3 regions of the Paenibacillus sp. OK076 genome follow, and region 2 is predicted to be linked to each of the others. Evidence: riboswitches for the same ligand, from Rfam matches in the RefSeq annotation. Region 2 holds a riboswitch; each other region holds the start of a gene.
The links. A riboswitch is a leader RNA that binds a small molecule or an ion and turns the genes downstream of it on or off. The one in region 2 is predicted to bind cyclic di-AMP.
Positions count from the first base shown of each region.

Region 1: linked by a shared signal. The riboswitch ahead of BMY78_RS31720 (C40 family peptidase) and the one ahead of BMY78_RS06170 (C40 family peptidase) in region 2 are both predicted to bind cyclic di-AMP.
Region 3: linked by a shared signal. The riboswitch ahead of BMY78_RS31090 (3D domain-containing protein) and the one ahead of BMY78_RS06170 (C40 family peptidase) in region 2 are both predicted to bind cyclic di-AMP.

Region 1 covers NZ_FOCH01000011.1:27,475-35,276, reverse strand. The annotation lists gene motA (flagellar motor stator protein MotA) at 1-479, opposite strand, end outside; gene BMY78_RS31745 (hypothetical protein) at 714-1,007, shown strand; gene BMY78_RS31740 (4a-hydroxytetrahydrobiopterin dehydratase) at 1,260-1,556, shown strand; gene rbsK (ribokinase) at 1,602-2,588, shown strand; gene BMY78_RS31730 (c-type cytochrome) at 2,928-3,287, opposite strand; gene BMY78_RS31725 (GNAT family N-acetyltransferase) at 3,438-3,932, opposite strand; gene BMY78_RS31720 (C40 family peptidase) at 4,339-4,809, opposite strand; cyclic di-AMP (ydaO/yuaA leader) riboswitch at 4,813-4,950, opposite strand; gene BMY78_RS31715 (hypothetical protein) at 5,203-6,045, opposite strand; gene BMY78_RS31710 (M1 family metallopeptidase) at 6,056-7,802, opposite strand, start outside.
Region 2 covers NZ_FOCH01000001.1:1,325,579-1,333,380, reverse strand. The annotation lists gene BMY78_RS06185 (X2-like carbohydrate binding domain-containing protein) at 1-2,285, opposite strand, end outside; tRNA gene BMY78_RS06180 (tRNA-Leu) at 2,618-2,701, opposite strand; gene pelA (pectate lyase) at 2,816-3,775, opposite strand; cyclic di-AMP (ydaO/yuaA leader) riboswitch at 4,186-4,317, shown strand; gene BMY78_RS06170 (C40 family peptidase) at 4,323-4,787, shown strand; gene BMY78_RS06165 (carboxymuconolactone decarboxylase family protein) at 4,893-5,222, opposite strand; gene BMY78_RS06160 (hypothetical protein) at 5,340-5,558, opposite strand; gene BMY78_RS06155 (hypothetical protein) at 5,682-6,011, opposite strand; gene BMY78_RS06150 (xanthine phosphoribosyltransferase) at 6,110-6,691, opposite strand; gene BMY78_RS06145 (YkvI family membrane protein) at 6,897-7,802, shown strand, end outside.
Region 3 covers NZ_FOCH01000009.1:47,930-55,731, reverse strand. The annotation lists gene BMY78_RS31100 (HD domain-containing protein) at 1-940, shown strand, start outside; gene BMY78_RS31095 (TatD family hydrolase) at 1,279-2,049, shown strand; cyclic di-AMP (ydaO/yuaA leader) riboswitch at 2,291-2,544, shown strand; gene BMY78_RS31090 (3D domain-containing protein) at 2,818-4,002, shown strand; gene rnmV (ribonuclease M5) at 4,158-4,703, shown strand; gene rsmA (16S rRNA (adenine(1518)-N(6)/adenine(1519)-N(6))-dimethyltransferase RsmA) at 4,708-5,610, shown strand; gene yabG (sporulation peptidase YabG) at 5,670-6,566, shown strand; gene veg (biofilm formation stimulator Veg) at 6,720-6,995, shown strand; gene BMY78_RS31065 (small, acid-soluble spore protein, alpha/beta type) at 7,241-7,417, shown strand; gene ispE (4-(cytidine 5'-diphospho)-2-C-methyl-D-erythritol kinase) at 7,567-7,802, shown strand, end outside.

The DNA of each region.
Region 1 (7,802 bases), on a different contig from region 2:
ACCCCGAGCGTTGGTGCATACATCCCCGCTTGAGCGAAGATCAAGGCACCGCCACGATGGCGCTCTTCTGTAGCATGAATATCTTCCATGAGTACATCACTTACAAATTCCTGATCATTGCCGTCAATAATCATACGCATACCGCCGCGCAGGAACTGATCATCAATATCTTCGACTTTCGATTCAAGTGCGAGCAAACCTTCACGACGGGTAGTGGAAGCCCAGTCCATAAATGTGCCGATTAGAGAAACACGGTCAATCAGTTGTTGCTTTTTGAACAGTACCCCGAAAAGCTTGGGGATTTTTTTAACTTCAGACATGGGAAATGCCATGAAAATAGTTGCTGCCGTACCAACAAAAATAATAACGTAGGCTGCCGGGTTGTTAACCAGGTTGATTAGGGGCGCACCCTTCAGGAACATACCCAATACAAGTGAAACCAGCCCTAAAACTAGTCCGATAATCGTTGAAATTTCCATCATACACCTCATCCATGAGATAAAATTGAATCCTTTCAAGCGGCTTTATTCGGGCTTCCGGACGAACGTTACACCGCAATCCGTTTAATGTTAGGCATCCTTTAGGGATGCAGAAACAGTTAAAACGGTCATGTATAGTATTTATCGACCAGATGGCCTTTTTTTTTAAGGGTTATTTTCAGGTATAATAAGATCAAATCTGCTCCTTAGGGGCCAAATAGGAGTGAAAAGCCAATGGGCGTAAAGCATGGACGGGATTATGAAGGAATATTGACAGATTTGACAGAGGCTATAGGCCGAATACCGGACCGCTATGTTTTCTTTGAGATGGATGAGGAAGAATGGTCACGCCTTGGTGTAACAGAGCAGCTCGAAGTGGATGAGGCGCTGGCGGAAGATCTGTTCTATGCGCTGGGTGAGGAAGCGGTCATTCCGGTAGGAAGTGGAGTGGTCATTCATGACAAGGATCAGCACCGAATTCATATCTTAATAGGTGAAGAAGAGCTGACTTTTGTACCACTCATTTAGTATGCACACATAAGATATTTGGCATGGAAAACCGAGTTGGAGAATCTCCCTAAAGCCTTATGGTTAGTGGATCTAGCGCCATTTGTACTATTGGAATTTGAGGCTTGTCCGTGGTAAGATGATAGTCATGAAACGGGCGAACCGCAGGGCGGTGGACCTATGCGTTTGGGTTGCTATGGTAGCACCAAAGGTTTCGGTGGCAGCATGGACAGGTGTCTGTGATGAGCCATCATATGGGGAGGAAGATAACGTATGGTTTTTACGCAAGAGGAAGTCGAAGCTCATCTGGGAAGGCTGGAAGGCTGGGAACTGGAAGAGGGACGATGGATTGTCCGCAAGTTCGTATTTTCCAACTACATGAAAGGGATTGCATTTGTGGACGAGGTCGCAGCGATTTCGGAAGCGTTCAATCATCACCCTTTCATTACGATTGACTATACAACAGTCACACTGCGTCTCACATCATGGGATGAAGGTGGCATCACATCTGTAGATATTAAAGAAGCAGAGCAATATAACGAGGCTTTTGAGAAAATGAGGTCGGAATAACCTGGATCGGTTATTATCGCACTACCAGAAATGAGTGAAGCATACATGTCAGACGATATTCAGAACAAACCTCTTATTGCTGTTGTAGGCAGCCTCAATATGGATCTGGTGGTGAAGACGGATATCATCCCTGAGGAAGGCGAGACGGTGAGCGGGGAGGAACTGCACTATTTGGCCGGGGGCAAAGGCGCCAATCAGGCGGTTGCTGCTGCACGACTGGGCGGACAGACAACGATGATTGGTGCGGTAGGTTCGGATGGGTTTGGTGAACGTCTACTGCACAGCCTGACGGAAAGCGGGGCGGATGCCTCGCAGATTCGCATTCTGGATGATACCGTTACGGGTACGGCCTCCATCTGGCTCTCCAAAGGAGATAACCGGATTATTGTCATTCCCGGAGCGAATGGTCAGGTTGTGCCTGCGATGCTGGAAGAGGCGGATACGGTAAAAAGCCTGACTGCAGCCGCAGCGGTGCTGCTGCAGCTGGAGATCCCGCTGCCTGCGGTCACCCGCGCCGCCCAACTGGCGGCTGAAGGCAGCGCATTGGTGGTGCTCAACCCGGCGCCTGCCGTGCCGGGTCTGCCCCAGGAGCTCCTGCGGTGCGTCGACGTCGTCACGCCGAACCGCAGCGAGCTCGCCCTGCTCACCGGCCGGGATGATCTCCGGCCGGAAGACGTGGATGCGGCGGTCGTAGAACTCGCCGCATCCCTCGGGGCCGCTGTCGTCACGACGCTCGGCCCCGAGGGGGCTGTATACGCGGCGGCGCCTGGCGGCCGCGTACAGGCAGGGCGTGCCGGCGCGTGCCGTGCGCGCGGCTACGCCGTAAGCGCCGTCGATACGACCGGCGCTGGCGATTGCTTCAACGGCGCGCTGGCGGTAGCCCTTGCGCGCGGAGAGACGCTGGACGCAGCAGTTGGCTTCGCCATGGGCGCGGCTGCGCTGTCCGTGACGAAGCTCGGCGCCCAGTCCGGGATGCCGTTCGCACGTGAAGTGGAGGCTTTCCTGGCTGAGCAGCAGGCAAAGACGCCGTAAAGTATGATGCTTTGCTTAGAACGAGTCATAGACAGCTGTATCGGGATCGCTTATGCAGCCGGATAGCCATGGCTCGTATGTTTCTTACTGGAGCATCCTACGCATTGAACACATGAATATGACCAAGAGGCTCTTACTCTCCCGACAGGGGGAATAAGAGCCTCTTCTTCTTATGAACAGTTGATCAATTCAGCGACCACTGGAATACGATCGACTACGTGGTGCATCCAGAGCGATGATGGCTTGGAGCATGCGTGAGAGCGAAAGGACGGTTGGGGTCCCTCGCTTTAACACGCGTGTAATCTGAATCCTATGATTCGCTGCCTTAGTCTTCTAGCCTTACTTCTTCTCCGCCAGCCACATCGCAATATTCGCGATTTCTTCATCCTTCAGCTTGTCTTTGAACGAAGGCATACCGCCGCTTTTACCTTTGACAATCGTGGTATAAATCTTCTCCACATCGTCCTGGCTACCAATCTTCTGCAGACTAGGGCCCATACCCCCTTGAAGCTGATCACCGTGGCAGGTAATACAGTTTGCTTTGACCAGTGCCTCAGCCTGTCCTGCATCCATTGTAACTTGTGGCATCGTCGGTTTCGCTTCTTCTGCAACTTCCTCTTTCCCTGGAAGCGTAAACATTAGTACAATAGCTAAAGCGCACGCTGCAAAAAATACCCCGCTCATGATCCATTTGTGCATCCCTTATGTCCCCTCCAGAATGAAAGATCATCTAACTTGAAACTATCCATATCATTATAACGGAACCTGTAGTGACATCATAGCATTTTGTGGTAATTTTTTGAACTAATCACATAACCGGGGACTTTTTAGGGTGATTTTATGCACTATTTATTCGCGTGGACCTTCATAGACCATACAGTAAAAAGGTTTCAAACCGCTCGGTGTCTGTCGTTCGTATGTATCCTTCGTAACAAATCCGGCTTTGAGATAGACGCGAATGGCCCGGTCATTCCAGGTCAGAACTTCCAGATCAATTTCGTTTGCAGGGTTCCGGCGAATGGCTTCCTGCACAATGGCCAAGACAAAAGCCTTCCCTTGCCCATGGCCACATCGATCGGGGTGCATGCCAAGCCCAATGCGGGTGACACCTTCAAGCGGGAAGTATTGAGCGAAACCGCAAATCTGCTCATCCTCTCCCAGCACCACCGCATATTGTTCCTTCCGTAGCTGGGGATCGCCGAATTCTACTTCAAGTGCTTTCATTTGCTCCCAGGGCAGCCAGCTATAAATATTATAAGGCGGGTCATACTGCCAATCGCAGATGAGCTCCGCATGTTCTTCTTGCATGGGCACAACGTGAAACGTCACAGGGGCTTCATCCATACAAAACTGCACGCTCCTCTCATTGTGAACAAGCGATAATGATTTTGATTTGTCCATATCTATATCTATATCCATATGTCATTCCATATCTAAGCTTGTTTTCACTCTACAAAAGAGGCGTTCATTTGGCAAGTCCTCGTTTTAGAAAAAAAAGTGAAACAAAAGTTCCGGTAATTTCGTTTATATTATAGTAGGATGGGTAAAAACATGATAAGAGCACGGACGAAGCAATGAAAATAGCTCTAAAAAACTTAAACTTAGGTTTGATCGCTATCCCGAATGCTTTGAAGGAAACGAAGCACAAAAAAACCGCCGGATCCATTCCTGCGGAGAATGTACCAGACGGTTCTATTATGCTTCGTTACAGTAGTTTTATTGTTCCAGCATGACGTTGCTCAGCTTGTCCCTAGTCGATGGCCAATGTCTCATATGCATCCGTGCTCATAATGCGTTTAGCGCCAACATAGCGGTTAGCCCAGTAGCTTTCACTTAATTCGCTGATGGTAACTCCTTTGGAAGAAGAGGAGTGTGCAAACTTTCCATCCCCTACAAAGATCCCTACGTGCGAGACCCCTTTACCCGTTGTATTGAAGAATACCAGATCACCTGGTCTCATTTCCATACGGGATACCGAATCACCCATGTCGAATTGTGAACTCGATTGGCGAGCCAGATCAATACCCAGCTTGTCGAATACATAACTTGTGAACCCAGAGCAGTCAAAGCCGTTAAGCGTTGTTCCTCCGCTTTTGTATGTAGTTCCCATTGCTGAATCAATGACTTGGTCCATTTTTGAATCTGCGAATGCGCTGCCTGCTCCAAGCGATAATGCAAATGTGAGGCTAAGTACAGCTGCGGTTAATTTCTTTTTAAACAAGAGATATACCCCTTCCAATGCCTGCGAGGTTAGCTTAAGGATTCGGTTGAAGGTCCCCTATGATCCCTCTGTTGCAAGATCAATTCACCCATAACTGGTTCCCCCGCTTCCCAGGTGCTAGGAATTTGGCTATGCTAGTTATGCACCTGCGAAATCAAGAAATGACGATTAAATTTTAAGTAGTTACAAATATGAAGGTAAAGATTACAAAGTTGTTACTAAAAACTCACTGCGATTATTGTAACAGAGGTATATCACTTTGGCAACGTTTAACAACAAAATTAGCAAAAAAAACCTCGACCTTTGACGGGGAAAGGTCGAGGTTTGCTTGTTTAAAGGCTTTTGATGAAAACAACTTTACATAGAGATGGTAACCATTTTTAACCGTGCACGTTAATCCTTGATCGAATTGGACTGCCATAACCGGAAATGGGCGCATATTTTCCATAGGCTTAGCAAGCACCGGGCAAGTGGATACGTCTGTTGTAGTATAAGACCAGTTAAACCCGTTAGTAACCATGAAGCTGAAGTAAAGGCACCAAAGACCAGCAGATGAAGGCCGCCCAGCATGACAGCGATGCCGATCAGAGTGATGACCTGGCGTAGTGCAATCCATAGAGCTTGAAACGTACCACGCGCTCCGCCTTCCCCATCAGGAGCTGAGATACCAAACTGCATGTAGAGCAGGATATGATGGATAACCCACCCGTATACAATCCAACCAGCAACATAGGGAATACCAGGCAAGAGCAGATGGAGGGAATGAAAACCTTCCATAAAGATAGAATAGAGCTTTGGTGCGAGCCAATAAGCAGGCAGCAGCAGCAAAAGGGTACGAATGGTGTAAAGCAACAGCATCGGTTTCCACAAATTTTTGATGCCACGAATGAATGGAATGCGCTCTTCCGAATGATTATAATGCTGGAGCGAGTAGAGCAGCCCTGCCTGAATGAGGGGGCTAATCAGCATCCGTAGCAGCAGCATAGCCCCTAAAATCCATAAATAGCGATGGACCTCCGGATTCGTTGTCAGGCCGAGTTGGCTCTCCATTTTGAATAAAATTGTACTGAGTTCCCCTGCATCAGGGTCAGGATAACGCAGGAGCAGCGGGACCACAGCTGACTGAACCATTCGATAAAGAAAGTATCCCCATACTAATTGATAGAGAAATAAAAGTGCTGCAATGAACATATGCTGACGGACGAGAAACCAGCCTTCACGTATTTTCGCTTTCACTGTATCCACCTCACCATGACAGACTTCCGAATATGGCTTCTATAAGTTTGGTTGCACTCATGCTCCAGCGGGATTTGGTTGGCTCATCCAGTCCGGCTTTCAGAAAATTGTTCATATGATGGTTCTCCAGCACAATGGTGTACAGCGGATCAGTCATAGCCCAGGAAACAGGGGAAGTATAGGTCAGTTTGTAGGTAATGCGCTCCTCGCTGCCATCCCATTCTTTCGTCATGGTTTTCCCGTCTTCGAACATAATTCGAACAGGCACCTTCTTATATTCACTGCCTTTTTTCTGGACTGTTACAGACGACTCGTACAACGTTTGACCGTCTTTCAGGATAGGATTGATGGTGATCTTCTCCACTGCAAAGTCAGCCATGCCATCTCCATATACATATTGATTAAAATAATCGGTCCAGGATGTACGGGTCACTTGCTCCACGACCTTTTGAAAATCAGACGAAGTAGGGTGTTTGAAACGGTATTTCTTTACATAGGTCGAGAGAATACGCTCCATCGTTTTGGCACCAACCTGTTGTTCTATTCCGAGTAAAACAAGCTTGCCTCGTGTGTATACGTTCGCTGCATATTGATTCTGGGAATCAAACTTCCAGGAGTTCTGTGTCAGTGGAGCCGGAGAAGTAATGAGACCTGATTGTACAGGCAGATTCGGGATAAGTCCGTATTCCTGTTCCATCACTTTGTCTTCTGCATAGGAGGTGAATCCTTCGTCCAGCCAAGCCTCTTCGAATTCATTACTCGCAACCATGCCGTAAAAATACTGATGCCCAATCTCATGCACAACCGTGCGTTCCAGATCGTAACCAGGTGTAGAATCGTCCGCACCGAAGGCGGTGACCAAGGTAGGGTATTCCATTCCTCCTGCGCCGTTCCCCGATTTGGGCGGGACAACAATGGACAATGTGGAATACGGATAAGGGCCAAACCACTTGCTATAGTTGGATAGCGCCGCTTTGGCGGCGTAGAAATAACGTTCCTTCAGATCCTCATGAGCAGGGTCGAGATACAGCTTGATTCGAACACCTGGCACATTGGGAGCAGAGAAGGGTTCTTCCGCATAAACAAAATCAGGAGAGGCTGACCAGGCAAAATCATGCACATCATCGGCATAGAACTGATATATTTTTTCGCCGTTCTTCACAACCGCTTGCTGGGTTGGGAATCCAGTAGCAGCTACTTTGTATGTTTCCGGTACCCGAATACGCACACTATAGATACCGAAATCGGCGTAAAACTCTGAATTACCGTGATACTGATGCAGATTCCAGCCTTCGTTCGTTCGACCTCGTGTGCCTACTGGCTCATATACGCTAAGTTTAGGGAACCACTGACCAGCCATAACGAAATGATCTGCCGTTCCCATGCGGGCAAAAATTTGCGGTAGCTTGACCTCAAATTGGGTGTGAAGCGTGATGCTTTCACCGCCTTTAACGGGTTTGGGCAGCCGTACCTTAATGAGAGTAGTATCTTTCATGTTTCCATCATCCGGTTGCACATACTGCATCCGATGCATGAGAGAAAGCCCGTCCTCTGTTTTCATTTCTTTGATCTGCATGGAACCATAACCGTTCGTGGGCATGACATCACCGCGAAGCTTTCCCCCGGATTCTTGCATAAAAGTGGTGTCAGCAGAAGAGAAGGCATTGGGATACATGTGAAAATAAAGCTCACTGACGGTTTTCTTACCTGGATGTGTCCAGGTTATCGTCTGAGTTCCTCGCAGTACATTCCCGTCT
Region 2 (7,802 bases):
ATCAGGACATAACGAAGGCCCGTTGTATCTCTGATTTGAACAGCAAGAGTTTGCGGATCACCAGCGCTGAAATTGACAACAAAGTCGGTTGTTCCTACAGGCAGTTGGGTGAGATATTCTTTCTTGATGTTCAGTTTGTCATCGACCACCGTGTAGTCGTCTTCACTGAGCATTACTCCGTCATTTTCAATGCCAGTTAGTGTATTTCCGTTCAATGTGAGCGTGACAGTAATGTCCTTCTGTTGTTCTGTTGCCTTGTCAAAGTCAGCAGAAGCCGGACTAATGGTGCTGTTATGATCTCCTGTAGGAATTTCCCTTGTTACTCTAAGCGCATCCAGCAGCATATACTGGCCCGATTGTTTGACGACTTTCAAGGTATGCGAACCGTTAGTCAAACCAGCAGCGCTATACAGTACCTGTTGCACTTCTCGTTCATCACTGGTATAAGCGCTAACCGTTTCAGGCGTTCCATCGTCGAGTGTGACTATCATGTCTCCCTGTTCTTGATCCTTCTCCGTAAGCAGGTCAATGCCTGTGCCCGTGAAGGTATATTCAAAATAATCGCCGTCATTCTCAGTAAAATGTACATCTTCCTTGTAATCCCCGAAATTTCTCCCGGAACTTGAACTCCATGAACCCGTGTATTGAATATTGCTGTCATCATCATTAATGTACACCACATCGGTAACAGCAGCCGCATCAACGGAAGCAGGATTTGCTACATTTTCTGCGTTCGCGATTAGGTCATCACCGGCTTCCAAGTCAGCTCCTTGCTGCGTATTCATATTGGCTGGACCAGTGGTCGTTGAGGAATCCGTAATGGCGATGCTCAGATCCTGTCTGCCATCGATTTGCTCCTTGCCTCCATTACGCTTCCAATCCCCACTATAGCGCATGCCCGTATCATCATCATTAACGGCTGATGTGCCGCTCAGTGCGGTTACCTTAAGCATCCGGGAAGCATGGGGTTCCAGTACGCCGCCACTGAATTCATGATTAAAATTCCCCAGTTCGGAATGGCTCCAGAGATCACGGACCGAAGCCGGACCTTCGAGGCCAATATCACTCCATTTCACTTTGACCTCGGCACTCCGATTGCCCAGATTGAACAGAGCTACGTTGTACGTACCATCTCCGTTATTCGCATACCATACCTGCTGTTTGGTGTCCATGGAAACGGGATGAGCTGGACGTCCGGCCTGATTGACCGCAATGACCTCATCATTCGTCAGAAGCTCCAGCCCATAGCTGTCAAGCCTGGTCAGATCATTACCTGTATAAAGCGGTGCTGAAGAGATTGCCCAGAACGTCGTCGCGGTCTTCCGCTCGTCTCTGGTCAGACCATCCATCGAGCCATTCCCGACATTCAGGGAGTCAAAATCGTTCCAGCCTCCAGGACCTGCATCACGCCACCAGATGGCTGCTATGGGGAATAAGCGTGAAATACTCGACCATTCTGTTAACCCCTTACTACTGTCGTAGGCTTCAACATCCCAATCGATCCTCCAGCCGTTCGCATACTTTTTCCAGAAGTCCACGTAATTATGGTCAAGCGCCCAGGAAAGCTCAAACCAGATATTATTTCTGTCCAGGGCTTTGGACCATGCCTCTACATCACCGCGTGCATCCCGGCTCAGGTTATTAATCCCTGATCCTGGCGTCACACTGTCGAATTTGACAAAGTTGATGCCCCACTCGCCAAGAAGATCCGCGATGGAGTCAATGTACTTCTGTGAGCAAGGGTTTGTAAAATCAATTTTGTAAGTGTACGAATCCCAAGCATCCATAACAACGAGCGGCTTTACCGCAATATCCTGCATACGACATGCCCCACCCGTTCCATACACCTCAAGATTTTTTTCATAAGCGGTGATTGATAATCCCGGAATGAGATAGATCCCGATCTTCTGTCCGTTATTATGGACATAATCGATGACCTCCTGAAATCCATTTGGATAAAGAACAGTACTCGGAATAGGACGGCCGTATTCATCTTCATCACCGTTCCAGCCTGCATCAATATTAATGTATTCATATCCATGGGCTTGCAGCTTCTCGCGCATGGCATCCGACTGCTTCTTAATACTCTCGGCCGACGTCCAGTTACCCGCCCCGTCATATACCTGCATGCTGTAACTGCTCCAACCCATATACGGCTTCTGGGCCAGACTCTTATCTGCTGCTTGTGCCACATTGCCGCCTGTCGTTCCCATAATCCCGAACTGCACCACCGCAATCATGAATACCATGAAACACATTGCCATCCTTTTTCCGATTCGTTTCAAATTATCCCTACCCCCTCTGAATTTGGTCATTCAAATCCCTGTTGATAGCGCTTCCATACGAGAAGAGAATAGTAGATGAAGGATGCTCAGGATAGGTACATTTCGGTATTTTACGTACATTAAACCTGAAATACAGGGGCAAACCGTCACATAACGAACACTTTTCCATTTTTGGATAAATAAACAAAGATCAACTTCTTCTTTGCTCAAGTTGAAGGAATAGTTGAAAAAACATTCAGGATGAGCAACCGCTCTGATCCGTAAACAGATAAAAAAGGTTCCTAGAGTGGCAGCAATGCCATTCTAGGAACCTTTCTTCGTGTTGCACATGATGCGGTCGAGAGGACTCGAACCTCCACGGGGGTTAGCCCACACGGACCTGAACCGTGCGCGTCTGCCAATTCCGCCACGACCGCGTATATCTTATCTCCGAGAAATTATATCGCGGCGACAATAAATAATATATCATGTGCAGGTAATTAGTGTCAACAAAAAATTATCCTCTTCTCATGTGTAAAGCATTTTATAAATTAGATCTTGGAGGGCCAGTTGCCGTACCAGGCATACCCACCTCTTCTTTCCTTATCGATATCGCTGAGTTTGTATTTCACAACCCCATCACGTCCTACGAAGATTGGTTTATCCGTTCCAATTTCATAGAAACGTGCCCAAATTGGCGCTGCACCTGAATCTGCAATGAGTTGGCTGTCTCCGTTTTCTCTGACATACTTGTAACCAGTAATTTTAACTTTGTTGAACCAGGCTTCTGCCGCTTTGATGGAGGCAGTAATTTTGGAGTTAGCCGGTCTAGTTTTTAAAAACTTCACAATTGTACTGCTCTCTCCAGCACTCAGAGAAGGCACTTCATAAATCCTAGCGCCTGCAGGTTTAAGGGTACTGGAATCATGCTGCTGCCCCCATGCAGTCAGTTTACCGTTCGCTACAACCTGTGTATTGAGAATAGCCTCTACACCTTTGGCAACTGATTTTTTACTACGATCTGCAAGAGAGCTGTCGATGAATGAGAAATCTCCTTTACGTGCACCTACTTCATCCAGCATGTACATGACATTAATCATGGCATCGTCGTTGAAGGTGATGTGCTTGTGATAACCGGAGCTTTGGTATACCTGTGGCCAACCCCCATTGGAGTACTGCATATTCAGCAAAAAGTTGATTCCTTTGATGGCAGCAGCCGAATAACGCGGATCATTCGTCTTTTTGAATTCCTTGGCTAATCTTCTAATTTCTGAGTATGTAGCTTTGTTATCAATCGTAGATTTGGCCCACTCACCACTTGTTTCTTTGTAATCCTTCTTCCATCCCCCGTCTGGATGTTGATTCTTCAAAATGTCCGAGATACTTGCTGTCGTTCCAGAGGCGTCTGCAGCAGAGACCTTAGCAGCAGGCTGAAATACCATTCCGACAACGGAGAAAACCATTGTACATGCCATAACCAAAGATGCAAACCTTGTTTTTGCCTTCAACATAGATTAGAAACACTCCTCAATTCATTTTCTGCAAACTGCTCCCCTGCTAATCTATCCCCCTTATATTTGTTTTAAAATCAAACTATTTCTTTTAATACAATAAATGGAATATACAAAAAGAATTCTATGCAAAAATATGAATTTTGTCAATATTTGCAACAACATGTAACAAATTCTTTGGACAACCTATAATTATCGTCTAATTGGATGTGAGAAAGCCAATAAATTGTCCAATTTCTCTCCTTCTGAAACAGTAGTTACTTTTTTGTCATTTATTAGAACCCATCATTCGAGTTATTTCTACATAAAAAGCGATAATTCCGTTAACATTGAGATGATAAGAAGGGTTCAAGATCGGTTTGACATTTTCGCATTTATGCAATATAGTTTCAAAAGGTTACAAAAACTTAATTATTCATTTGCCGAGTTTCATGTTTGAAAACGGGGGAACCATTTTGGGTGAATTATTCTTATACATAGGAAATATAGGGAACCTTCTACCGAACCCTTAGCTAACTCCGTAGGCATCGAAGGGAGAACAACAATTTTGAAAAAGCTTATCATTTCTATTTTTGGAGCAGCAGTTCTATTTACATCCGGTGCAGCAAGCACAGAGGCAAGCAGTATTAACACCGTCGTTAACAACATGACAGGCATTCCTTACAAATGGGGCGGCACGACACTCGCCGGGTTTGATTGCTCTGGATTTATGAGATATATTTTCAACAAATATAGCATTGAATTACCACGTACTTCCCAGCAGCAAGCGAAGGCCGGAACACCGGTATCCAAAGCTAATCTGCGTACAGGTGACCTGGTATTCTTTAATACGATGGGCAATGGCATTTCTCATACAGGAGTATATATCGGGGGCGGACAGTTCGCTCATGCTTCCAGCAGTAAGGGTGTCAGCATCACCCAATTATCCAATCCATATTTCAATGATCGTTATGTAACAGCACGCCGGGTAACAGGTCAGTTTATGTATAACAAAATGCTGGGCAAAATATAAGTTTGATTGGAAATAGCGCAAAGAGGAGGCTCCGGGTGAATCCGGGACCTCCTCTTTGTTTTGGGACTTTTGTTTACAAATCCGCTGTGCTGTAGACTTCTATACTTAATGTAGAGCCTTCTGTACTCTCATTGCACCTTGAGACAACGCATGGCCTCCGCCTACGGCTCCAGCCACAGCAACCGTCTCCATAATCTCCTGATCGGTCGCTCCTTTGGCACGCGCCTCTTCCACATGGTAAAACGTACATACCTCATTGTTTGCAAACAAACCAATGCCCAGCGCTATCAGCTGTTTGGTCTTGGCATCAATCGCCCCTGCCTGAAAACATTCTCCAGTGAACTCATGATAAGACTTCACCACAGCTGGCAGCACGTCGCTTAATTCACCAATCTGATCTTTATAGGCATGAACCTTATCATTCATTAATGTCATGGTTACCGCACATCCTCTCGGCTGATATGTTACAAGCTCTCACTGTACCTATCTTTTCACCCGAGAGGTGCAATTATGCCAAAACACCCATGGTAAATGAACCTAAAAACACACGTCCTATTCTTCGAGCGGACTCTTACGTGGCTCGCTGAACAACTGATACTGATATTTCCGGTCCAGCTTGACCACACGACGATTCTGACGGCGAATGAGCACCTGCTCCCCGTCCCAGGCAACCACAATGCCTGTCACATCATTGGACTGAATCTCGTCCCGTACTACCCTTACTTTTTCACCCGATAAACGCAGTGCATCCAATTCTGCATCACTGATCATATTCATGGCGCCTACTTTCCCAAAAAAATTATTTACAAAAAGAGACCTAAATGAAAAGTCATTTAGGTCTCACGTGACTGTATTGGACTGTCATGTCATTCGAAAGTATGTCCCGACTGAAAGTTACCGCTGCGCGTGCTCTTTGCTGTCGTTCTTCTCAAACCAAAAATCAAGCACTTTGGCGGACATCACACGTTCTTCAAGGTACTCCACTTGATGCGGTGTAAATTGTTCTTTCCAAGAGAAGGACAACTCTTCGCACAAGCCTACAATCGTCAGCAATTCTGACCAGGCAACGTAGCGTTTGTACCAGAAAAATTGAGGATGTTCAATCATATAGGGATAAAGGTCATCGAATTCCGTATGTTTACAATCCAGGGCACGCTCAAAATGTACTTTCGATTCCGCCAGCTTATCAATAAAAAATTGTTCTGTTGCCGGTTGGTTACCCATGGTGTTGCCTCCTCTCCCTAACATAACCCCATTATAAATGAAATCAGCGGTCATGCAAAGGCATTGTTATAAAAATAGGCACTTTTTCCTTTAAAAAGTCACAATTCGTTATCGTCAAATTGCACGGTGCCATCGTTCAAAGAACGAATACGCACCAACGCTTCAACCGGAATGCCCTGCTCACGAATGGTGCGCGCTCCGGCCTGAAAACATTTTTCGACCACGACACCGAATCCAACCAGTTCCGCACCCGAACGTTCGATAATTTTGATGACACCACGAGCAGCATCGCCATTGGCAATGATATCGTCAATAAACAAAATACGGTCATTTTCATGAATATACTCACGGGACACCATAATATCCGTTACAATCCCTTTGGTAAAAGAAGGCACTCTTTCACAGTAGGCATCGGGGTCAGCCAAAAGTGTTTTTTTGCGACGAGCAAATACCAGCGGAACACCCAGTTCATGTGCAGCAGCAAAGGCGACCGGAATCCCGGAAGACTCCACTGTAATGACCCGAGTTACACCACTTTCACGAAAACGAGCGGCAAATTCCCTTCCCATTTCCATCGTCAATGCAGGATCAATCTGGTGATTCAGCAGACCATCCAGCTTCAGCACCTGATCTGACATGACTACGCCTTCTTGTAAAATTCGTTGTTTCAATACTTCCATAATTTGACCTCCCAAGCCGTTCCTATGACGTAAAAGTATCATAGATCCCGCTATCAGTTCAAGCGAAATTGCCTTTGCTCTTGTTCAGAGCATGTTAAATGACCCTTTGCCATACTTCAATTGTCATGAGTTTGACGGGTCAAGCATACCTTGTACCATGGCACCCGCATGTCCAAACTATTCAGGGGCCTGAGAGGGGAAACGCATGAAACAGGCATTTCGGGTGCTGCAGATCGCATTTACATACATTGGAACGGTAGTTGGAGCCGGCTTTGCAACAGGGCAGGAGATATTGCAGTTTTTTACCCAGTATGGCAAATGGGCCACCATTACCATCGGCTTATCGACCATGCTCTTTGTCTGGTTAGGTACAAAAATGATGCTGATTGCCCATGATACCGGCTCGCGCTCATACGAAGATCTCAACAAACATCTATTCGGCCATAAAGCAGGAAACTGGATTACCTGGGTTACCCTTCTGATCCTCATTGGAGTAAACAGTGTCATGCTGGCAGGAGCAGGGTCGGTCTTTGTAGAGCATCTGGGACTTCATTATCAGACCGGACTGATTGTCACCCTTATCGGTACTTATCTGCTGCTTGGACGGGGCATTCAGGCCATTCTGCAAATGAACAGTATCGTAGTGCCCATGATGCTTCTGCTATCTCTGCTTATGATCATCAGCACCATAAATCATCCCGGCGCAAACCGATTTATTACATTAACCACCGACAGCAATCCAATACGGGTCTGGTTATCTCCTCTGTTGTATGCTTCATTCAACCTGGCTCTTGCCCAAGCTGTACTCGTTCCGGTGGGGAATCAGATTCGCAGCCGAAAGGTACTGAAATGGGGCGGCGTTCTGGGCGGAATTGGTGTAGGATTCATGCTTATGGCAGCCCACTTCGCCATGTCGGCCCAGATGCCTGGCATCACACAATTTGAAATTCCGATGGGCAGCATTGCCTTTCAACTTGGATGGGTAGTCCAGTCTATCTATGTATCTCTGATTTTCATGGAAATCTTCAGTACGTTTGTAGCCGATATTTATGGAATGACCCTCCAACTCAGACAGCATGTCCACGTACATCCCAAACTAATCATACTGGCC
Region 3 (7,802 bases), on a different contig from region 2:
CGATATGAATCATGAGGATTGGACTTGTCGGATCATTACAGGTGATACCGAAGTAGGGGCGATCTTAAGACGGTATGCTCCTGATTTTCCCGAGAAAGTGGCTTCTGTTATTCAAAAGACATATGAGCAACCTATTGTCGTTAATTTGGTCACCAGTCCGCTTGATGCGGACCGCATGGATTACTTGCTTCGGGATGCCTACTTTACAGGTGTAAACTATGGGACGATCGACCTTGACCGTATCCTGCGTATGCTGCGTCCATTTCACGGAAGAATTGTGGTCAAGGAGTCGGGCATGCATGCCGTGGAGGATTACTTGATGTCCAGGTACCAGATGTACTGGCAAATTTACTTTCATCCGGTTACCCGAAGTTCGGAAATTATATTGCGGCAAATATTTAAGCGGGCGAAAAGTCTCATACAGCAAGGTTTCCAATTCCGCTTCATGATCGATCCACTGTCCCAGCTATTCGCCGGCGATTTAACGGTGGATGAATACTTGCAGCTGGACGAAGCTTTGATTCAGACGGCATTTATGCAGTGGCGCAAAGAGGACGATGCTGTTCTAAGTGAGTTATGCGAACGTTTTATAGATCGCAAATTATATAAGTATGTAGAGATTGAACAGATCGACGTAAACCTGATTGAAGAGATTCGGGAAGCCTTCACTGCAGCGGGTCTTAATCCCGAGTATGATCTGGAAATTGATTTTCCAACGGATAATCCGTATGATGTGTTTCGTCCGGATGAATCGACGGACAAGCAGATTCTGCTGCTTGATCGGCAAGACAAGTTACATGAGTTGTCAGAGGTATCCGACATTGTCCGTTCAATCAGTGGTCTTCATCGCGGAAAGCATCACTTGTATTATCCGCAAAATAAGGTGGATGCGATTGTTCATGAATTACCGTCAAATATACGCCCCTATTTCTCACATTAAATGATCAGCAATACTGTTCAGGAGTCTGGTGAATAAAGCTTTCTAAAAGAGCTATTTTCCATGATACAGTAATCTGCTTTAATGGAGAGTACATGTAGATCGACATAATTTTGTAATCAGAGCAATTAGAATACAACCCGGATGGCTAAAGATAAGCAACATATAGATAAGGAAGAACTTGTTCGCTCTACATGTTGTGCTCAATGTGCTGAATGAGCTAATAGAATGAAATAAAGAAAAAAATATGACCGAATTTAGGAATATTTATGTTCTGGTTAGTTTACCGGATGGATTAAAAAGAGCTAGTCGTTAATTCGACATGAAGGGAGAAATACAGCATGATGTTGTTCGACACACATACACACCTGGATGCACCACAATTCGACGAGGACCGCGAGGAAATGATTCAGCGTGCTGTGGATGCGGGCGTTAGTCGCATGATTAACGTTGGCTTTAACCGGGAGACTATTCCATCCACGATGAAGCTGGCTGAAACCTATGATTTTATATATGCTGCGGTAGGCTGGCACCCAGTGGATGCAATCACGATGCAGGAGGGTGATCTGGAATGGATTGCGTCTTTATGCAAGCATGAAAAAGTGGTAGCTATCGGTGAAATTGGTCTAGACTATTATTGGGACACTTCACCGAAAGAGGTTCAACATCGCGTATTACGACAACAAATTGGTCTTGCCCGTGAGTTAAATATGCCGATTGTCATTCACAACCGGGATGCGCATGAGGATATTGTAAAGATTTTGCGTGAAGAGAAGGCAGGAGAAGTAGGCGGTGTTATGCATTCCTTCTCTGGCAGCTGGGAAACGGCGAAAATGTGCCTGGATTTGGGCTTCCATCTTTCCTTCGGAGGGCCAATCACGTTCAAAAATGCGAAGCAGCCTAAAGAGGTGCTTAAGAAGGTTCCGATGGACCGATTTTTCATTGAAACCGATGCTCCTTATCTAACACCTCACCCTTATCGTGGAAAACGAAATGAGACAGCGCATGTACGTCTGGTTGCAGAAGCAGCTGCGGAAATTAAAGGCATTTCGGTAGAGGAAATTGCAGCAATAACGACCAAAAATGCCATGGAACGATTTGGGATTCGTTAAAATATCGAGCAAAACGGGTGAAAAAGTGAGTTAGGCGGAGTTAATTTGCTTTTTGATCCAAATAAATCAAGAATATTACAATATTTTAACCAAATATTTAGAAAAACGTACTTGAACAACGCTTTACAACATGCATAGAAACAGGATATCATCTTTTCAGTGAATTGTTGTGCGGAAAATTGGACAGATGTTCGGGGGATGAACAAAGGGACACTTTCCGATGAAACAACATTACTTTCATGAATCAGTCTCGCTGAGTCTCCGTTAACGGAGAGCGGGGGAACCAATAGGGCTTAAACATCGGTGTTTGCAGCCGATGCGCAACATGCGCTGACCCAAAAGCAGCGTATGAATCTGCGAAGCCGTATTTGATTTCTTCTTTGGGTCTCGGGGTGAATTCAAGGGCGTCCGCCATGAGCGGATGACCGGAGATAGGGCGGCTCTCTTTCGCCCGAACCCGACAGCTAACCTCGCAAGCGGAAAAAGAGAGGCAACCTCGTGCATGAATTTCCGATATTCAGAATCATTCGGAAGCCACGAAAGAGTTCCTCTTAAACTCTTTCTTTGGCTTTTTTGTTTTTGAATAAAAGAAATACGGTCATCATACGGTAAGTATTCAGGAGGATGACATCATGTTGCGAAGATTGATTCATGGTGCAGAACCGGATTATGTTGGTCCGATCTGTGTTCTGTAGAAAATTTGGTATAGTCGCGTCAAAGACATCATGCATTACTTTAGACGGCGAGGCTATGAAGGAGGACGGAGAAGTGGGCACATTCCAACCAGAAGAGACCCATGAGTCACGATCATCCAGTAAGTCTTTCGCGTTGCGGTGGAAGCATGAGAACATGCGTCAAATGGCATTGATCGCGATTTTCTCAATTGCGCTTACAATCATGATCTTGTTAGTCGTTTACGGTCAGGCCGGGAAACAAATTTCACTGGTTATTGATGGCAAAGCTCAAGCGGTAGAGACTCGTACAGGAATGCTTCAGGAAATGCTGGAGGAGCAGTCAATCACAGTCAGCCCTCACGATCAGGTATCCATGCCCTTGAATGGGGCGATTACAGATGGAGACCGCATCGTTATTGAGCGGGCCGTTCCAGTTAAGATTACGGCAGACGGAGACACCAAGACTCTGTATACAACCGATTCATCGGTAAAAGATGCGATTAAAAAATCAGGTATTCAGATTGCAAGTGAAGACAAAGTGTATCCGGCGCTTGGAACCACTATCGAAGCGGATATGAAAATTCGTGTAGTGCGGGTAACAAAGCGTACGGTGGACGTGGAACAGCCGATTGCTTATAAAGTGATCAAAACGGCTGACCCTAGCTTGTACAAAGGCGACAATCGTGTCATTGTGAGCGGTAAAGAAGGCACGCTTGTACAGCATATTGAAAAGGTGTTCCAGGATGGAGAATTGGTCTCCAAAAAAATGGTGGGTAAATCGGTCGCAACGAATCGCGTTGATAAAGTGATTGCCGTTGGTACCAAAGCCAAACCTGTTGTGAAAGAGCCAGTGATTCAGACGGTATCAGCGCAGACTTCCACGACAAAAACAGCAACAACCACGAACTCGAAGAAAACCGCTGCCTCGGGCAGCAAAGTAATTACCGTCTCAGGCAGTTCTTTTAAATATTCTAAAGTGTTGAAAAATGTATCCATGACGGCATACTCTTCTGAAGAGCCCGGTATCGGCACAAAAACGGCATCAGGTACTCGGGTAACCGAGGGACGTACCATTGCGGTTGATCCCAAAGTCATTCCAATTGGCTGGTGGGTATATATCGAGGGCCTTGGCTTCCGTCGTGCGGAAGACACAGGTGGTGCCATTAAAGGCAACAAAATTGATGTGTATTATGATAGTGTGAAGCATGCCCTGAACTTCGGACGGAAGAAAGGCAAGACGGTATATGTGATTGGTCCGGTGAAGCCGGAAGCGAACTAAAATCGTTTTACTTTGAAATGGGAATGCTATAAAATATAAGCATGAATGATTCATGCGGAATATGCGGCGGAGGGGTCTGAATTCAGTCTCCCCCGCCGTTTGGCAGAGAAGAGGATATTCCTCTTCTTTTTGCGTTAGAAAGGAAGAAATGGAACATGATAAGAGAAGTGATCGTGGTGGAAGGTCGTGACGACACCGTAGCTATTCGACGTGCGGTTCAGGCAGATACGATCGAGACTGGTGGGTCGGCCATCAACCAGCGTATTCTAAAGCGCATTGCACTTGCCCAAGAGAGACGTGGTGTCATCGTACTGACAGACCCGGATCATGCTGGTGAACGTATTCGTAAAATCATCGCCAATAAAGTACCTGGCTGCAAGCATGCCTTCATCCCGGAGGCAGATGCTACGCGTAAAGGCGACATCGGAGTGGAGAACGCCTCACCTGAGGCCATTCGTCATGCACTGGCACGTGTACACACGTCTTATGAAGGCGCACCCAGTCTGATCGATTGGGAGGATCTGATTGCGGCGGGACTGATTGTGCACCCACAGGCTGCTGCACGTCGTATGGAGATGGGCAATCTGCTGGGCATAGGATATTGCAACGGCAAGCAGTTCCACAAGCGGTTGAGTGTATTCCAGATTACCCGGGAAGAGTTCTCCGCAGCATTATCGCAAATTGAACGTGAAGGATTGTGAGCGTATGAAGGGCATGGAAGAAACGGTAGAGATTGCAACCCCCAAACGAACCAAAGAAATTATTCAAAGACACGGATTTTCATTCAAGAAGAGCCTGGGTCAGAACTTTCTGATCGATCAAAATATATTGAACAAAATTGTAAATGCAGCTGATTTGGACGAGTCCAAGGGTGCACTTGAGATCGGACCAGGTATCGGCGCCCTCACAGAACGTCTGGCTCGGGTAGCCGGGCCTGTAACGGCTGTAGAGATTGATCAGCGGCTGCTGCCGATTCTGGGTGAAGTGATGCAGCCTTATCCGAATGTTCGTGTGCATCATGGGGATGTGCTGAAGCTGGATCTGGCTGAGCTGTTCCGCACCGATTTTGGAACGGTAGATAAAGTGAGTGTTGTGGCCAATCTGCCTTATTATGTAACGACGCCAATCATGATGAAACTGCTCGAAGAGAAGCTGCCTGTAGACAGCATTGTGGTCATGATCCAGAAGGAAGTGGCTGAACGCATGGCTGCTGCTCCTGGATCTAAGGACTATGGCAGTCTGAGCATTGCAGTCCAGTACTACAGTATGCCTGAATTGGTCTGTATTGTTCCGCCCACGGTATTTATTCCGCAGCCTAATGTGGAATCGGCTGTAATCAAGTTAAAGGTGCGTGAGCAACCGCCGGTTGAAGTTCCCGACGAGGCACATTTCTTCGAAGTGGTACAGGCTTCATTCGCGCAGCGTAGAAAAACAATCTCCAATAATTTGAAAGCTCGTTTCTTCACAAAGGAGAACAGAGAACAGGCTGATCAGCTGCTGGAGCAGGCTGGTATTCAGCCTTCGAGACGGGGAGAAACATTGAGCCTGCAGGAGTATGCGACACTCAGTACCGTAATGTGGGAAGCTGGGGTACGCGCAGCTCTGTAAAATTCGGATGAACCAATCCGGGTTTCTGCCCATACGATGGGGTAGAGGTGATAATGTTGATGAATATCGGAGACTTGGTCGTTCGAAAGTCATACGGTGGAGATGTGACTTTCCGGTTGGAAGGCCTCCAGTCGGACGGTGCCATCATTAAAGGGACCGAGTTCCGGCTGTTAGCCGATTCCCCTGTGGACGATTTGATACAGGTTCCTTATGAACCGCAGAGTGCCAAGACGAGGCAGGCTCACGTGAAGGCGCATCAGACGCTCTCACGCTTGCAGCAGAATCGAATGGAACAGGCCGAGCGCAATCGTGAAGGTTTGGTTCAGGAATGGTCTGTTCAACAAGAACCCGCCTATTTTGAGATGCCTGGCAAAGTACTGCACTTGGATGGCGATCCTAATTATCTAAAAAAAAGCATGAACCTTTATGAGCAGCTTCGTGTTCCCGCAGAGGGGCAATACGTACATGAGTCTGCCATGGCGGACACTTTATATCGTCTGCTGCCCAAAGTTCGCCCGGACATTGTTGTCATTACTGGCCATGATGGTGTACTTAAGACTCGTCAGCCCTATGACTTATATAGTCTGGGCAGCTACAAAAATTCGCAAAACTTCGTATCCGCTATTCAGGTGGCTAGGCAATATGAACGCCATCTCGATGCGCTCACGATTGTAGCTGGTGCGTGTCAGTCCCACTTTGAGGCCTTGCTGCGTGCTGGAGCGAACTTTGCCAGTTCACCAGGCCGAATTCTCATTCATGCTTTAGACCCGGTCTATGTGGCAGCCAAGGCAGCCTTCACGTCAGTGCGCGAAACCGTGAATATGAATGACATTTTGCATAACACGATTAGTGGCAGCCAGGGTGTGGGCGGCGTTGAGACACGAGGGAGTTATCGGGTAGGTCTGCCCGGATTGAATGATTTATCCACGTTAAAAGTGAATCCATCAGCCGTCTGAAGATGGCAGAAGAAAGCCTCATTTAGGGGCTTTTTTTGTTTGCAAAAAAATTCATTGACAACAACTTTTTGATACTGATATAATAATTAGTTTTGATTTGACAATGACTGTAAAATCCGGTATAATGGACAAGAAAAGAGGTGGTCGTCGACAATGGCTAAAAATACGCTATTGGATATCAAACGCAATCTCGATGCACATATCGGTCAGAAAATTATGCTGCGGGCTAATGGTGGCCGCCGTAAGACCATTGAGCGTACGGGTGTATTGGAAGAAACGTACCCTTCTGTTTTTATTGTCAAGCTTGATGAGGAGCAAGAAACATTCAAGCGAGTATCCTACAGTTATGCTGATATACTTACGGAATCGGTGGAAGTCATGGTATTTGATCCAGGCAGCCAGACGCATAGCTCCTACATGGAGACGTAAGTATCGATTTACGGCGATTCTGCCCCCTTGGGCAGGTCGCTTTTTTTATTTTGAAAAAATCCCGCTCGGTTCATGGGAGAGCCATAGTTGATCAGGAATGAGTCTGGGGAAGAAGCGGCATACTATTTGGACAGGTTCAAGGCATTATTCTTAAGTAGATCAAATGAATTGGCTTGGCCTGGGGGCAATTAGTCCCGGATACCAATGGACTTATCATGAATGAACTATTTGGAGGAGGATGATCCATGAGCCGGAGAAGAAGAAGTGTAATGTCGGATGAACTCAAGAATGAACTGGCAAAAGACCTGGGGTTCTATGATACTGTCCAGCAGGAAGGTTGGGGCGGGATCAAAGCGAAGGATGCGGGCAATATGGTGAAACGGGCCATTCAACTTGCGGAAGAAGCTGCACGCAAATCGTAATCCGGTTCAATCGGTTTGGAGAGCGGGGCAATCCGGCAGGAATGACCTCGCTTTTTCCCCATGGATGCGGAATAGAAATGACTTGACAGCCCCATTTTGATATAATATGTTAAGTTGTCTTAGGGAAAAGGTGAGGACGGGTGAACGCCTTGAAAATTTACGAAAAAGCGCCTGCTAAAATCAATTTGATGCTAGACGTTTTACATAAAAGAAGAGATGGATTCCACGAAGTTGAGATGATCATGACGATGGTGGATCTTGCCGATCGACTGGAAATGTCTGAGCTGCCTCGTGACACGATCTTTATCTCTAGTCAGGCGGGATATATCCCCCTGGATGAGAAGAACTTGGCTTTTCAGGCAGCCAGGCTCATCAAAGAGCGTTA